Regions from separate parts of the Staphylococcus sp. NRL 16/872 genome, predicted to be linked through region 1. Evidence: riboswitches for the same ligand, from Rfam matches in the RefSeq annotation. Region 1 holds a riboswitch; the other holds the start of a gene.
What was found. A riboswitch is a leader RNA that binds a small molecule or an ion and turns the genes downstream of it on or off. The one in region 1 is predicted to bind lysine.
Positions count from the first base shown of each region.

Region 2: linked by a shared signal. The riboswitch ahead of MT340_RS06075 (amino acid permease) and the one ahead of MT340_RS07360 (aspartate kinase) in region 1 are both predicted to bind lysine.

Region 1 covers NZ_CP119327.1:1,453,187-1,460,814, reverse strand. Annotated here, with positions in the region: gene MT340_RS07365 (ABC-F family ATP-binding cassette domain-containing protein) at 1-927, shown strand, start outside; lysine riboswitch at 1,165-1,341, shown strand; gene MT340_RS07360 (aspartate kinase) at 1,428-2,630, shown strand; gene MT340_RS07355 (aspartate-semialdehyde dehydrogenase) at 2,699-3,688, shown strand; gene dapA (4-hydroxy-tetrahydrodipicolinate synthase) at 3,691-4,578, shown strand; gene dapB (4-hydroxy-tetrahydrodipicolinate reductase) at 4,575-5,300, shown strand; gene dapD (2,3,4,5-tetrahydropyridine-2,6-dicarboxylate N-acetyltransferase) at 5,349-6,068, shown strand; gene MT340_RS07335 (M20 metallopeptidase family protein) at 6,252-7,403, shown strand; gene MT340_RS07330 (alanine racemase) at 7,410-7,628, shown strand, end outside.
Region 2 covers NZ_CP119327.1:1,206,664-1,214,291, forward strand. Annotated here, with positions in the region: gene thrS (threonine--tRNA ligase) at 1-1,809, shown strand, start outside; lysine riboswitch at 1,860-2,035, shown strand; gene MT340_RS06075 (amino acid permease) at 2,195-3,688, shown strand; ribosomal protein L20 leader region at 3,751-3,878, shown strand; gene infC (translation initiation factor IF-3) at 3,901-4,428, shown strand; gene rpmI (50S ribosomal protein L35) at 4,456-4,656, shown strand; gene rplT (50S ribosomal protein L20) at 4,712-5,068, shown strand; gene MT340_RS06095 (NUDIX domain-containing protein) at 5,289-5,897, shown strand; gene MT340_RS06100 (hypothetical protein) at 5,913-6,836, shown strand; gene tig (trigger factor) at 7,001-7,628, shown strand, end outside.

The sequences.
Region 1 (7,628 bases):
TTCGGTAAAATCAAATTATATGTAGGTAACTATGATTTCTGGTATCAATCAAGTCAATTAGCACAAAAAATGGCTCAAGAACAAAATAAGAAAAAAGAAGAAAAAATGAAAGAGTTACAAGACTTTATCGCTCGTTTCTCTGCGAATGCTTCAAAATCAAAACAAGCAACAAGTCGTAAGAAACAATTAGAAAAAATTGAGTTAGATGACATTCAACCTTCTTCAAGACGTTATCCATATGTTAAATTCACACCAGAACGTGAAATTGGTAATGACTTGTTAGTTGTTGATGGTATTTCTAAAACAATTGATGGCGAAAAAGTGTTAGACAATATTTCATTTACAATGAACCCTAATGATAAAGCAATTCTTATTGGTGATAGTGAGATTGCTAAAACAACATTATTAAAAATCTTAGCTGGCGAAATGGAACCAGATGAAGGTTCATTTAAATGGGGTGTCACTACATCATTAAGTTACTTCCCTAAAGATAATTCTGAATTCTTCGAAGGTGTAGACATGAACTTAGTTGAATGGTTACGTCAATATGCACCTGAAGATGAACAAACAGAAACATTTTTACGTGGTTTCTTAGGTCGTATGTTATTCAGTGGCGAAGAAGTTAAGAAAAAAGCAAGTGTTTTATCAGGTGGTGAAAAAGTACGTTGTATGTTAAGTAAAATGATGCTTTCAAGCGCAAACGTTTTACTATTAGATGAACCAACGAACCACCTTGATTTAGAAAGTATTACTGCTGTTAATGATGGCTTAAAATCATTTAAAGGTTCAATTATTTTCACATCTTATGACTTTGAATTCATTAACACTATTGCTAATCGCGTGATTGATTTAAATCAACAAGGCGGATTATCTAAAGAAATTCCTTACGAAGAATATCTTCAAGAAATTGGCGTATTACAAAAATAATTTTATTAACTCACTTCCTATCTTACTTTGGGGAGTGAGTTTTTTAGCAAATTAACAAAATTTTTATAGTTATGCACTTTACTCTTTCGTAACGCCCTACTTTTTACTAAATAGAAGTATCATTACTATTAATTGGTAAATTAACTTTTTGATTTTTCAGTCTATTGCAAAAAATCACAATTATCGGTTTACAGACACAATTGCCTTATGTATAATAAAAAACATAACAATTGAATAAGAAATTGATGAGGCGCATCAATCATTAGTACATATTAGATATACTGTCTGCAACAGCTAATATTGAAAGGGTGCGATGCCGAAACGTTTTATAGTCGCAGATGTAAAGCGTTGGACTTTGCGGTTAAGAGCTGAGAGTTTGTCATTATTATTTAATAATGGAGTGCATCACTTGTATATAAATTATGAACAAGTTCGTGGCGCATTCCGAACTTGTTCTTTTTTTTATAGCGTGGGCCTCCCAAAATGTAGGAGGTATAAGTTTGAAACGAAATGTTTTGAAGTTCGGTGGTTCATCCGTTGCCGATTTTACAAAAATAAAAAATATCGCAGAACTGCTTAAACATCGTGTGGATGACGGTGAACAATTAATTGTAGTGGTGAGTGCCATGGGCAAAACTACAGACCAATTAATGGAAAATGTATCAAATCTTACTACAACACCTAAAGATGAAGAATTAGCCCTACTATTAACTACTGGTGAACAACAAACAGTTTCTTACCTATCTATGGTATTGAATGATATCGGTGTAAATGCTAGATCGATGACTGGTTATCAAGCTGGTATTAAAACAATTGGTCATCATCTTAAAAGTAGAATTGCCGAAATTAATCCAGAAACGTTTGATAAAGCATTTGAAGATAAAGATGTTTTGGTTGTAGCAGGCTTCCAAGGCATCAATGATGAATTTGAGTTAACAACGTTAGGCCGAGGTGGTTCTGATACAACTGCCGTTGCCTTAGCTGCTAGTAATCAAATACCCTGTGAAATTTATACTGACGTTGATGGTGTGTACGCTACTGATCCAAGAATACTTAGTAAGGCAAAGCGCTTAGATTATGTATCCTATGAAGAAATGATGGAAATGAGTGCTTTAGGTGCTGGGGTCCTTGAAACAAGAAGCGTTGAATTAGCTAAAAATTACGACATTCCCCTTTATTTGAGTAGAACATTATCAAATGTGAAAGGAACATGGATTATGCCGAGAACAGAAATACTAGAGAAAAAAGCTGTAACAGGTGTTGCATTAGATAAACATATGATGCACGTGACAATCAGTTATCCCCTGCCGGATAATAGATTGTTAACACAATTATTTACTGCATTAGAAGATGGCTCAGTAAATGTAGATATGATTTCTCAAATTGTTAATACAGAAGGTTTACAATTATCTTTCTCAATTAAAGATAGTGATGCGCATCAAATTTCCAATATTTTGAAGCAGTTATCTATAGCATTTGAAGCATTGGACTATAAAATTAATGAAGAATACGTCAAAATCTCTTTGATTGGTTCTGGAATGAGAGATATGTCTGGTGTAGCATCTAAAGCATTTATTACTCTAATCAATTCTAATATTCCTTTTTATCAAACAACAACGTCTGAAATTAGTATTTCATATGTAATTGATAAAGAGAATGGTGAAAAAGCAGTTGAAATTTTATACGATGCTTTTGATATCTAAGTTGAAAGATCCTATTTATAATTAATTTTTTAAAAATTCAAAATAATAAAATAATGGAGTGACTTTTTATGACAAGAATCGCAGTAGTCGGAGCAACAGGATTAGTAGGAACAAAAATGTTAGAAACACTTGATCGTAAAAATATTGAATTTGACGATTTAGTTTTATTTTCATCATCAAGATCAGCAGGTAAAGCAGTTGAGTTTCAAGGTAAAACATATATTGTTCAAGAACTTACAGAAGAAGCAGCAAGTGAGAAATTTGACTACGTATTGATGAGTGCTGGTGGTGGAACAAGTGAACGATTTGCCCCTATTTTTGAACAAGCTGGCGCTATTGTCATCGATAATTCTAGTCAGTGGCGTATGGCTGAAGATATTGATTTAATTGTTCCAGAAGTAAATGAGCCCCACTTTAAACGTGGTATCATTGCTAACCCTAACTGTTCAACAATTCAATCAGTAGTACCCTTAAAAGTGTTACAAGATAAATTCGGGTTAAAACGTGTAGCTTATACAACTTATCAAGCGGTTTCAGGCTCTGGTATTAAGGGTAAACGTGATTTAACTGAGGGTGCAAATGGTAAAGCCCCTGAAGCTTACCCACATCCAATTTATAATAACGTTCTTCCTCATATTGATGTCTTTTTAGAGGATGGTTATACAAAAGAAGAACAAAAAATGATTGATGAAACACGCAAAATCTTAAATCAACCTGAGTTACGTGTAACTGCAACATGTGCGCGTGTACCTGTTCAAGACAGCCATAGTGTTGAAATTGATGTGACACTTGATAAAGAAGCGACAGTTCAAGAAATTAAAGACTTATTTGATCAAGATAGTCGCGTTGTATTGGTAGATAATCCAGAAAATAATGAATATCCATTAGCAATTAACTCAACTGGTAAAGACGATGTATTTGTAGGACGTATTCGTCGCGATGATTCATTAGATAATACATTCCACGTATGGTGTACATCTGATAATTTACTTAAAGGTGCAGCATTAAATGCAGTTCAAGTATTAGAGCAAGTAATCAATTTAAAAGGAGCTAGATAATAATGGCACATATTTTTGAAGGCGTTGGTGTAGCGCTTGCTACCCCATTCACAAATAATGAAGTGGATTACAATGCATTAGAAAAACATGTTGATTTCTTATTAGAAAATGGTGTACAAGCAATTATAGTTAATGGTACGACAGCTGAGAGCCCTACTTTAACTGAAGAAGAAAAAGAACAAGTGCTTGAAGTGGTAGTAAAACAAGTGGATCATCGCGTAACAATTATTGCAGGTACTGGTACGAATAATACTGCTAAATCTATCCAAGCTTCACAACGTGCTAAACAATTAGGCGCAGATGCAATTATGTTAATTACGCCTTATTACAATAAAACGAATCAACGCGGCTTAATTAAACATTTTGAAAAGATTGCAAATGAAGTTAAATTGCCTGTTGTACTATACAACGTACCTTCACGAACAAATATGACGATTAATCCTGAAACAGTTGAAACATTAAGTCATAACGAATATATTGTCGCAATTAAAGATGCTACAAATGACTTTGAATACTATGAAGAAGTAAAAAAACGTATTAATCAAGATGAATTCGCTCTATATAGTGGTAATGACGATAATGTTGTAGAGTTTTACGAACGTGGTGGAAATGGCGTTATTTCAGTTATAGCAAATGTTATTCCAAAAGAATTCCAAGCATTATATGATGCTAAACAAAGTGGACAAGATATTTCTAAAGATTTCGAACCAATTGGCAAATTATTAGATACCCTTTCTATTGATGTAAATCCAATTCCAATTAAAGCATTAACAAGTTATCTAGGTTTCGGAGAGTATGAATTACGCTTACCTCTTTTACCTTTAGAAGTTGAAGATGCCAAAGTATTGGTTGATGCATATGAACAGTTTAAAGCGGGTGAACACGAATGAAAATTTTATTAATTGGTTATGGTGCGATGAACCAACGGGTTGCTAGACTAGCAGAAGAAAAAGGTCATGAAATTATAGGTGTTATCGAGCCTGAACATAACGAGGCTACACCTTATGCGCATTTTGACCATATTGCTGAGGCGCAAGATAAAGCGGATATCGCTATCGATTTCTCAAATCCGAACCTATTATTACCGCTCTTAAATGAGGATTTCGAATTACCATTAGTCGTAGCTACTACTGGTGAAAAAGAGAAACTTGTTGCTAAATTAGAAGAACTTAGTGAACGTATGCCAGTATTCTTTAGTGCGAATATGAGTTATGGCGTTCATGTGTTAACTAAAATTTTAGAAACAGCAGTACCTTTATTACAAGATTTTGATATCGAATTAACAGAGGCACATCATAATAAGAAAGTCGATGCGCCAAGTGGCACCCTTGTTAAACTATATGATGTTATTAAAGATTTACGTAACAATGTGTCCCCTATTTATGACCGCCATGAACGCACTGAAAAACGTGAGAAAGATGAAATTGGTATCCATGCAGTACGTGGTGGCACGATTGTAGGAGAACATGATGTTTTATTTGCAGGAACAGATGAAACAATTACAATTTCTCATAAAGCACAGTCGAAAGATATTTTCGCAAATGGCGCAATAACAGCTGCTGAACAGTTAATTAATAAACAAAATGGTTATTACACTTTTGATAATTTGTAAAAACTGAAAGTAATCTTTAAATAAATGAAATAATAAGGAGAATTGAACATGGTACAACACCTTTCTGCACAAGAAATTATTCAATATATAAGTGATGCTAAGAAATCTACACCTTTAAAGGTTTATGTTAATGGAGAATTTAATAATGTTAATTTCCCAGAATCATTTAAAGTGTTTGGATCAGATAATTCAAAAGTTATCTTCTGTGAAGCGGATGATTGGAAATCTTTCTACGAAGCCAACCAAGCTAGCATTACTGACTTAGAAATTGAAATGGATCGTCGTAATTCGGCTATTCCTCTTAAAGATTTAACAAATACGAATGCCCGAATTGAACCAGGTGCTTTTATCCGTGAACAAGCCATTATCGAAGACGGCGCAGTAGTTATGATGGGCGCTACTATTAATATTGGTGCCGTTGTTGGCGAAGGCACAATGATTGATATGAATGCGACATTAGGCGGTCGTGCTACAACTGGTAAGAACGTTCATGTCGGTGCAGGCGCTGTATTAGCTGGTGTTATTGAGCCGCCAAGTGCCTCTCCAGTAGTGATTGAAGATAATGTGCTTATTGGAGCAAACGCTGTTATTCTTGAAGGTGTAAGAGTTGGCGAAGGTGCTATCGTAGCAGCTGGTGCTATTGTTACTCAAGATGTCCCAGCTGGTGCAGTAGTAGCTGGTACCCCTGCGAAAGTAATTAAACAAACGTCTGAAGTTGAAGACTCTAAACGTGAAATTGTTTCAGCGTTAAGAAAGTTAAATGATTAAGATTTATTGAGCTTTTATTTTTAGTATGTAGAGGCTGGGACACTTTAGTCTCAGCCTTTATGTATAATTACCAAAGTTTTTCATTCTTTTTATGAAAATGAAGCTCCAGTAAGGCTAGCAACTATTTTTCAAAAAAGAATATAACTATACGTCTGATTATTAAGTAAACAAAGGAATGATAAAATGAATGAATTAGAATTTGTAATAAAACATAGAAGACACTTACATCAACACCCTGAATTGAGTTTGCATGAATTTGAAACAACACAATATATCATCAATTTCTTAGAAGAGTTAGGTGTTTCATATGAACGACCACTTGAAACAGGCGCAATCGCTTATTTAAAAGGAAATAGTGATCATACTATTGCTTTTAGAGCCGATATTGATGCCTTACCTATTTTTGAAGAGAATGAAGTCGATTATCGTAGTCAAACAGATAATATTATGCATGCTTGTGGACATGATGGTCACACAGCTGCATTAATGTTATTTGTAAAACGTTGTAAAACAATGGCTGATAATGGTGAGTTACCTCATAATGTCGTGTTTATCTTCCAACCTGCTGAAGAAACAGGTGGTGGCGCAAATCGTCTAATTAAAGCGGGCGCATTTAATAATTACCCTATTGAAGCGATATTTGGAATTCATGTAAACCCATTTGCTGACGAAGGACAAGTGGTGATTCGTGATAATGAAATTACAGCAAGCGCCACAGAATATCGTTTCTTTTTAAAAGGATTATCAAGTCACGTAGCTGATAAAGAACAAGGGCATTCATGTGGTGAAGCCCTATTACACGTATTAAATCAAGTAGGACAAATTCAACAGTATCATTTAAATGGTTTGAAACGTAACATTGTTCATATGGGCCATTTTGAAGCTGGTGAAGCAATTAATACAGTTCCAAGTAATGGTTATTTAGAAGGAACAGTACGCACATACGACGCCAATGACTTAAATGTGGTTAAAACACAAATGCAAAAAATTGCAGAAAGCGTACAGTTACTATTCAACGTAGAATGTGAAGTGAAATTTGAAGAAGGTTATCCTGCGACAATGAATAGCCCTGAATTAAAAGTGAGTGTTGAACAAGCTATTCGTAACGCAAATTTAGAAGTGATAGAGAAACCTTTACCATTCTTATTTGGTGAAGACTTTAGTTTCTATGGACAACAACTGGCCCCTGCTTACTTTGCATTTGTAGGTACTCGCAATGAAGGTAAAGGTTATGTCACAGGTTTACATACTTCTCACTTGAACTTTGATGAAAAAGTATTAATAGATGTGGCGAACTATTATGAGCAATTATTAATGCATTATGGAGAGGAGTAACTGAAATTGACAGCAATATGGTCGGTTAATTCAGAAGCGTTTTATCAAAATGCTGTTAAAGTAAAAAAGAATAATTCTATTATGGCAGTAGTAAAAAATAATGCTTATCATTATGGATTGGAATTTGCGGTGAAACAATTTACAAAAGCAGGTATTACTACTTTTAGTACGACTTCTTTAAAAGAAGCTGTAAGAATCCGTAAATTAGTTCCAGAAGCTACAATA
Region 2 (7,628 bases), 250 kb from region 1:
GGTCAAATGGTTGACTTAACTAGACCATTAGAAGAAGATGGTGAAATTGAAATCGTTACACCAGGAAGTGAGGAAGCATTAGAAGTTTTACGTCATTCTACTGCTCATTTAATGGCTCAAGCTTTAAAACGTTTATATGGTAACGTAAAATTTGGTGTAGGGCCAGTTATTGAAGACGGTTTCTACTATGATTTTGATATGGATGAAAAAGTATCTTCTGATGATTTTGAAAAAATTGAAAAAACTATGAAACAAATCGTTGATGAAAATCATAAAATTGAACGTAAAGTTGTTTCTAGAGAAGAAGCGAAAGATTTCTTTAAAGATGATCCTTATAAATTAGAATTAATTGATGCAATCCCTGAAGATGAAAATGTAACATTATATTCTCAAGGTGAATTTACAGATTTATGTAGAGGTGTACATGTACCATCTACTTCAAAAATTAAAGAATTCAAATTATTATCTACTGCTGGTGCTTATTGGCGTGGCGATAGCAATAATAAAATGTTACAACGTATTTACGGTACTGCATTTTTCGATAAAAAAGAATTAAAAGCGCATTTACAAATGTTAGAAGAACGTCGTGAACGTGATCACCGTCGTATCGGTAAGGATTTAGAGTTATTTACTAATAACCAATTAGTAGGTGCTGGTTTACCTTTATGGTTACCGAATGGTGCTACTATTCGTCGTGAAATCGAACGTTATATCGTAGATAAAGAAGTAAGTATGGGTTACGACCACGTTTATACTCCAGTATTAGCGAATGTTGAATTATACAAAACTTCAGGTCACTGGGATCACTATAGAGATGATATGTTCCCACCTATGAAATTAGATGAAACAGAAGAAATGGTATTACGTCCAATGAACTGTCCTCATCATATGATGGTTTATAATAATAGACCACATTCATATCGTGAATTACCAATTCGTATCGCTGAATTAGGTACTATGCATCGTTATGAAGCGAGTGGTGCTGTATCAGGCTTGCAGCGTGTAAGAGGTATGACTTTAAACGATTCTCATATCTTTGTTCGTCCAGACCAAATTAAAGATGAATTCAAACGTGTTGTACACATGATTCAAGATGTATATAAAGACTTCGGATTTGAAGATTATACTTTCCGTTTGAGTTACAGAGATCCAGAAGATAAAGAAAAATATATGGATGACGATGAAATGTGGAATAAAGCTGAATCAATGCTTAAAGAAGCAGTCGATGAAATGAACTTACCATATGTTGAAGCAATTGGTGAAGCGGCATTCTACGGCCCTAAATTAGACGTTCAAGTTAAAACAGCAATGGGTAAAGAAGAAACTTTATCAACTGCTCAAATTGACTTCTTATTACCAGAACGTTTTGAATTAACATATATTGGTAGTGATGGTGAAAACCATCGTCCAGTAGTTATCCACCGCGGTGTTGTATCAACTATGGAACGTTTCGTAGCTTTCTTAACTGAAGAAACTAAAGGTGCCTTCCCAACTTGGTTAGCACCAAAACAAGTTGAAATCATTCCTGTAAACGTTGATTTACATTATGACTATGCGAAAAATCTTCAAGACGAATTAAAATCTCAAGGTGTTCGTGTAGAAATTGATGACCGCAATGAAAAAATGGGATACAAAATCCGTGAAGCACAAATGCAAAAAATTCCTTATCAAATCGTTGTAGGGGACAAAGAAGTTGAAAATAATGAAGTAAATGTGCGTAAATACGGTTCACAAGATCAAGAAACTGTTGAAAAAGATGAATTTATTTGGAATTTAATTGATGAAATTCGCTTAAAAAAACATAGATAGTCTTGATAAAAATGAACGCTTAATGTATATTACAAATTAGTAAATATAAAAAATGAGTTAGAGGTTGCAACTTTGATTAGTAACTCTTCAGAAGTTGTTATGGAACATATGTTGAAAGAGTGAAAGGTAAAGTTGCCGAAACAAATGATAACCATAATTATCATTTGTTGGGACAGTTGTCGAATAGAAACTGTACTGTCACAATTTGTGATGTGCTACCGATATAGATTAAGCAAAAGGTTGCATATCTCTAAGGTATGCAATCTTTTTTATTTCGATTTTTAATTTTACATAATTCGTAAAATATGAATTTGATAAGTTAATTATCAACACATAGCAAATAAAACGTTTCTAGTTAGCCTCTACAGAAGGAAAGGAAGCTTCTATGAGTAAAGTCGAAAATCAAGACGGTGGTATCAAACGTGGTTTGAAAGATCGTCATATATCCATGATAGCAATGGGAGGATGCATAGGGACAGGTTTATTCATGACCTCCGGTGGCGCTATTCATGATGCAGGCGCACTCGGTGCATTAATCGCTTATGCTATTATTGGTGCTATGGTATTCTTCTTAATGACTTCATTAGGTGAGATGGCAACGTATTTACCTGTATCTGGTTCCTTCAGTACATATGCTACACGATTTGTAGATCCTTCATTAGGATTTGCTTTAGGTTGGAACTATTGGTTTAACTGGGTAATTACAGTAGCAGCTGATGTTACAATAGCTGCACAAGTCATTCAATATTGGACACCTATGGCTGGTATTCCAGCATGGGTATGGAGTTGTATCTTTTTAGTTATTATTTTTGCTCTTAACTCTTTATCAGTAAGAGTTTATGGTGAAAGTGAATATTGGTTTGCATTAATTAAAGTAGTAACAGTTATTATATTTATCATTATAGGATTATTAACTATATTAGGAATTATGGGTGGTAAGTTTGTTGGATTTGAAACATTCACTAAAGGTGATGGTCCAATCTTAGGAGGAAACCTAGGAGGTAGTTTATTATCAATTCTAGGCGTATTCTTAGTTGCAGGTTTCTCTTTCCAAGGTACTGAATTAATCGGTATCACTGCTGGTGAATCTGAGAATCCAGAACGTGCTGTCCCTAAGGCGATTAAACAAGTATTCTGGAGAATTTTATTATTCTATATCTTAGCCATTTTTGTGATAGGTATGCTAATTCCTTATGATAGCAATGCTTTAATGGGTGGAGATGATAGTATTGCAACTTCTCCATTTACACTTGTATTTAAAAATGCTGGTTTAGCTTTTGCCGCTTCATTCATGAACGCAGTTATTTTAACTTCAGTATTATCTGCTGGTAACTCAGGAATGTACGCTTCAACACGTATGTTATATTCAATGAGTAAAGATAAATTAGCATTTGATACATTTGGCAAAACGAATAAATACGGTGTACCTTATCTAGCATTAATTGCTACAGGTGTTTTAGTTATTGTTATTTTCTTAGTTCAAAAACTTAGTGGCGGTGCATATGAATACATCGTTGCAGCAAGTGGTATGACTGGATTTATTGCATGGGTTGGTATTGCAATCAGTCATTATAGATTTAGAAGAGCCTTTGATAAACAACATCACCATAAGAGCGAATTAAAATATAAAGCTAAATGGTTCCCATTTGGTCCAATATTTGCAGGAATTTTATGTGTGATTGTTATTATAGGACAAGACGTAGATTTCATTAAAACAGGGCACTTTGATTTAAATCGCTTTGTTATTACTTACATGGGTATTCCAGTATTCTTAGCATTTTATATCTACCATAAAATTAGATATAAAACTAAATTAATACCACTTGATAAAGTAGATTTACGTCAAGATGTTAAAATGGATGATATTAAACATCATTAAATTAAAATAATTGTTGACTTACATGATAAATGCTGATATGATTATAAACGTTGAATACGAAACGAACCAAGTAGAAACACCCGTTTCTCACCTGTAGCGACGCTTTGAGCAGTTGGCAGGTTAATCATGTCACACATTTAATGTGTATGAGTGAAGAGCGGGCGTTTTACGCCCGCTCTTTTTACTTGGAACATTTCGTAAAATTTTGGGAGGTGTCAACCATAGCAAAAGATCAAACGCAAGTTAACGAAAAAATTCGTGCAAAAGAATTACGTGTAATTGGCCAAAATGGAGACCAAATCGGTGTTAAATCTAAACGTGAAGCTTTAGAAATGGCTGAACGTGTAGAATTAGACCTAGTTGTTGTAGCTCCAAATGCTAAACCACCTGTTGCAAGAATTATGGATTACGGTAAATACAAATTCGAACAACAGAAAAAAGAAAAAGAAATGAAAAAGAAACAAAAAGTTATCAATGTTAAAGAAATTCGTTTAAGTCCGACAATTGAGGAACACGATTTCCAAACTAAATTGAAAAATGGACGTAAATTCTTAACTAAAGGCGATAAATGTAAAGTTTCTATTCGTTTCAGAGGTCGTGCGATTACGCATAAAGAAATTGGTCAACGTGTATTAGAAAAATTTGCTGACGAATGTAAAGATATTGCAACTGTTGAACAAAAACCTAAAATGGAAGGGCGTCAAATGTTTATCATGTTAGCGCCTGTAAACGAAAAATAATTCATAATTAGTAGGAGGAAATGAATCATGCCAAAAATGAAAACTCACCGTGGAGCAGCTAAACGTGTTAAAAGAACTGGTTCAGGTCAATTAAAACGTTCAAGAGCTTTCACATCTCACTTATTCGCAAACAAAAACACTAAACAAAAACGTAAATTACGTAAAGCTAAATTAGTTTCTAAAAGCGATATGAAACGCGTAAAACAATTATTAGCATACAAAAAATAATTGTAGACGTTAAAAAGAACGATAATAAATAGTTATATCTGAGGAGGAATTTAATATGCCACGAGTTAAAGGTGGAACAGTAACAAGAGCCCGTCGTAAAAAAACTATTAAATTAGCTAAAGGTTACTTCGGTTCAAAACACACATTATATAAAGTAGCAAAACAACAAGTTATGAAATCAGGTCAATATGCATTCCGTGACCGTCGTCAACGTAAACGTGACTTCCGTAAATTATGGATTACACGTATCAATGCAGCTGCACGTAAACATGATATCAGCTATTCAAGATTAATGAACGGTTTGAAAAAAGCTGACATCAACATCAACCGTAAAATGCTTTCTGAAGTAGCTATTTCAGACGATAAAGCATTTGCTGAATTAGTATCAAAAGCTAAAGAAGCTTTAAAATAATATTTCAATAAAAGTTTTTAATAAACTTTCTTAAAATGTCGACAAGGGTTGTTATCTTTGTCGACATTTTTTATAAAATATTTATTTAGTAATTATTTCGCTGTGCCTTTCATTAGTTGAAAATCCAATTATGATTAGTTAAAAATGATTGCTTTAATTGTGGTTCGATAGATGAGTTTGATAAAATACATAAAAAGAATAAATAAGTAAGGAGAACTGTATGTCTAAATACGATGAACAAATTATAGTAGTCCCTAGAAAGATAATTTTCGAAGATGAAACAAATACATTCAATGGCTTTTTACCAAAAAATGATACACAAGGAGAAAGTATTTTTAATTCCTTAACACATTATGAAGTGAAACGTCGTGGAGATATGGAAGAAGATCCTTCATATAAACAATTAATTTCTTATTGTTTGCTTGAAAATGAAAATAATGAATTACTTGTTTATAAACGTTTAAGTGGCGGAGGAGAAGAACGTTTACACGGGCAATCTTCAATAGGCGTAGGAGGCCATATGAATGATGTAGTAGGCGCACAATCTATTAATGAAGTTTTACGTGTTAATGCACAACGTGAATTAGAAGAAGAGGTTGGCTTATCAGAACAACATTCTCAAAATATGGATTATATAGGCTTTATCAATGATGATACTAATGAAGTTGGTAAAGTTCACATTGGTGTAGTTTTTAAAATTAAAGTTAATTCTCAAGATATAGAAGTTAAAGAAACAGATACATTAAAAATTGAATGGGTTGAACAAGGAAAAATTGAAGACTATGATAACTTCGAAACTTGGAGTGCATTAATTTTAAAAGATTTATAAAAAGGGGGCAAAATTGTGTCAGATATTATCCCTTTTCCTAAAGCACAAAATAAGTTGTATAAAGATATCATTGAAGTAAATAATCAGCAAAATCATGAAAGATTATACCAGTTATTTGAAGACTATGAAGCTCAATATGAATTGGATGATCAATTGTCTTTAATTAAGTGCGATATGTTATATCAACTTGAATCATTTTTAGAACTACGTGAAGAAGCAATTGTTCTTTTAAAAAAAGGTTTATCTTATTATGAAGAATTAATGATTTATTATGTTAAGGCCTTAAATGGTTTAGGGCAACATTATGAAGCGATTGAGGTTATTAATCAAATCATTGATGAAGTGAAAGATCATAAAACGAGAATGGCCTTATTTCCAATTAGAGAATATGCTCAATCACAATTGAATGAAGACAAACATATAACAAGTCAATTATTATCTCAATTCAGTACTCTAAATTTAAATGAACAGATTAAATTGGTAATGAAATTAATTGATAATGGGCATTATGAGTTTAAGGAAACTGTAGCATTTTTACTTACACACGAAGTGAAAGCTAATAATTTAAAAAGTTTAATGTTAGAATATTTGCGTTTTGCCAATTATGAAGAATTAATTTCGATAAATAAATATGGGTTTTCTATTAGTATTAGACCTTCAAAATTAAATGGTCTTGAACATACTGAAATGAAGACAGTCGTAATACCTAAGGTAACTGAATTACTGAGTGAAGGTGCACTTAATATATCTAATGAAGCGCATCATGTAATGAATAATCATTCTATATTACTTTATCCATTAAGTATTTTTGAACTGTATAGTGACTCAGAATGGATTAAAACATATGAGAATTATTTTAAAACGATGATTGGTCTTCCAACAAATGAAGCTAATTCAGAGTTATTGCAATTTATTTATACTTTAGATGGTCAAAATTGAGCAAATTATTTTAATTTATTATCCGAATTCGTTAAAGTAATGATATTGATTTTCTTAAATAAAAGTGAAAAAAGCCCTATAAAACAATGTTTGTGTCCGTATTAGACGTATGCTATAATAGGGAAGTTGAAAAAATAAAAAATGTAATCATGGAGGTATTATACATGACAGCAACTTGGGAAAAAAAGGAAGGTAACGAAGGGTTATTAAAAGTTACAGTTCCAGCAGAAAAACTAGACAAAGCATTAGATCAAGCATTTAAAAAAGTAGTTAAACAAATTAACGTGCCTGGTTTCCGTAAAGGTAAAGTGCCTCGTCCAATTTTTGAACAACGTTTCGGCGTTGAAGCATTATATCAAGATGCAGTAGATATTCTTTTACCTGAAGCTTATGGTGAAGCAATCGATGAAACTGGAATTAATCCAGTAGCACAACCAGAAATCAATGTTACTCAAATCGAAAAAGGTAAAGACTTCGAATTTGAAGCTACTGTAACAGTTGAACCTGAAGTTCAATTAGGTGATTACAAAGGTTTAGAAATTGAGAAACAAGAGTCTGAATTAACAGATGAAGAATTACAAGAAGCAATTGATCATAGTTTAGGTCATTTAGCTGATATGGTAGTTAAAGAGGACGGCGCTGTTGAAAACGGTGACACAGTTAACATTGACTTCGATGGTTATGTTGATGGTGAACAATTTGAAGGTGGCCAAGCTGATGGTTATGACTTAGAAATCGGTTCAGGCTCATTCATTCCTGGATTTGAAGATCAATTAGTAGGATTAAAAACTG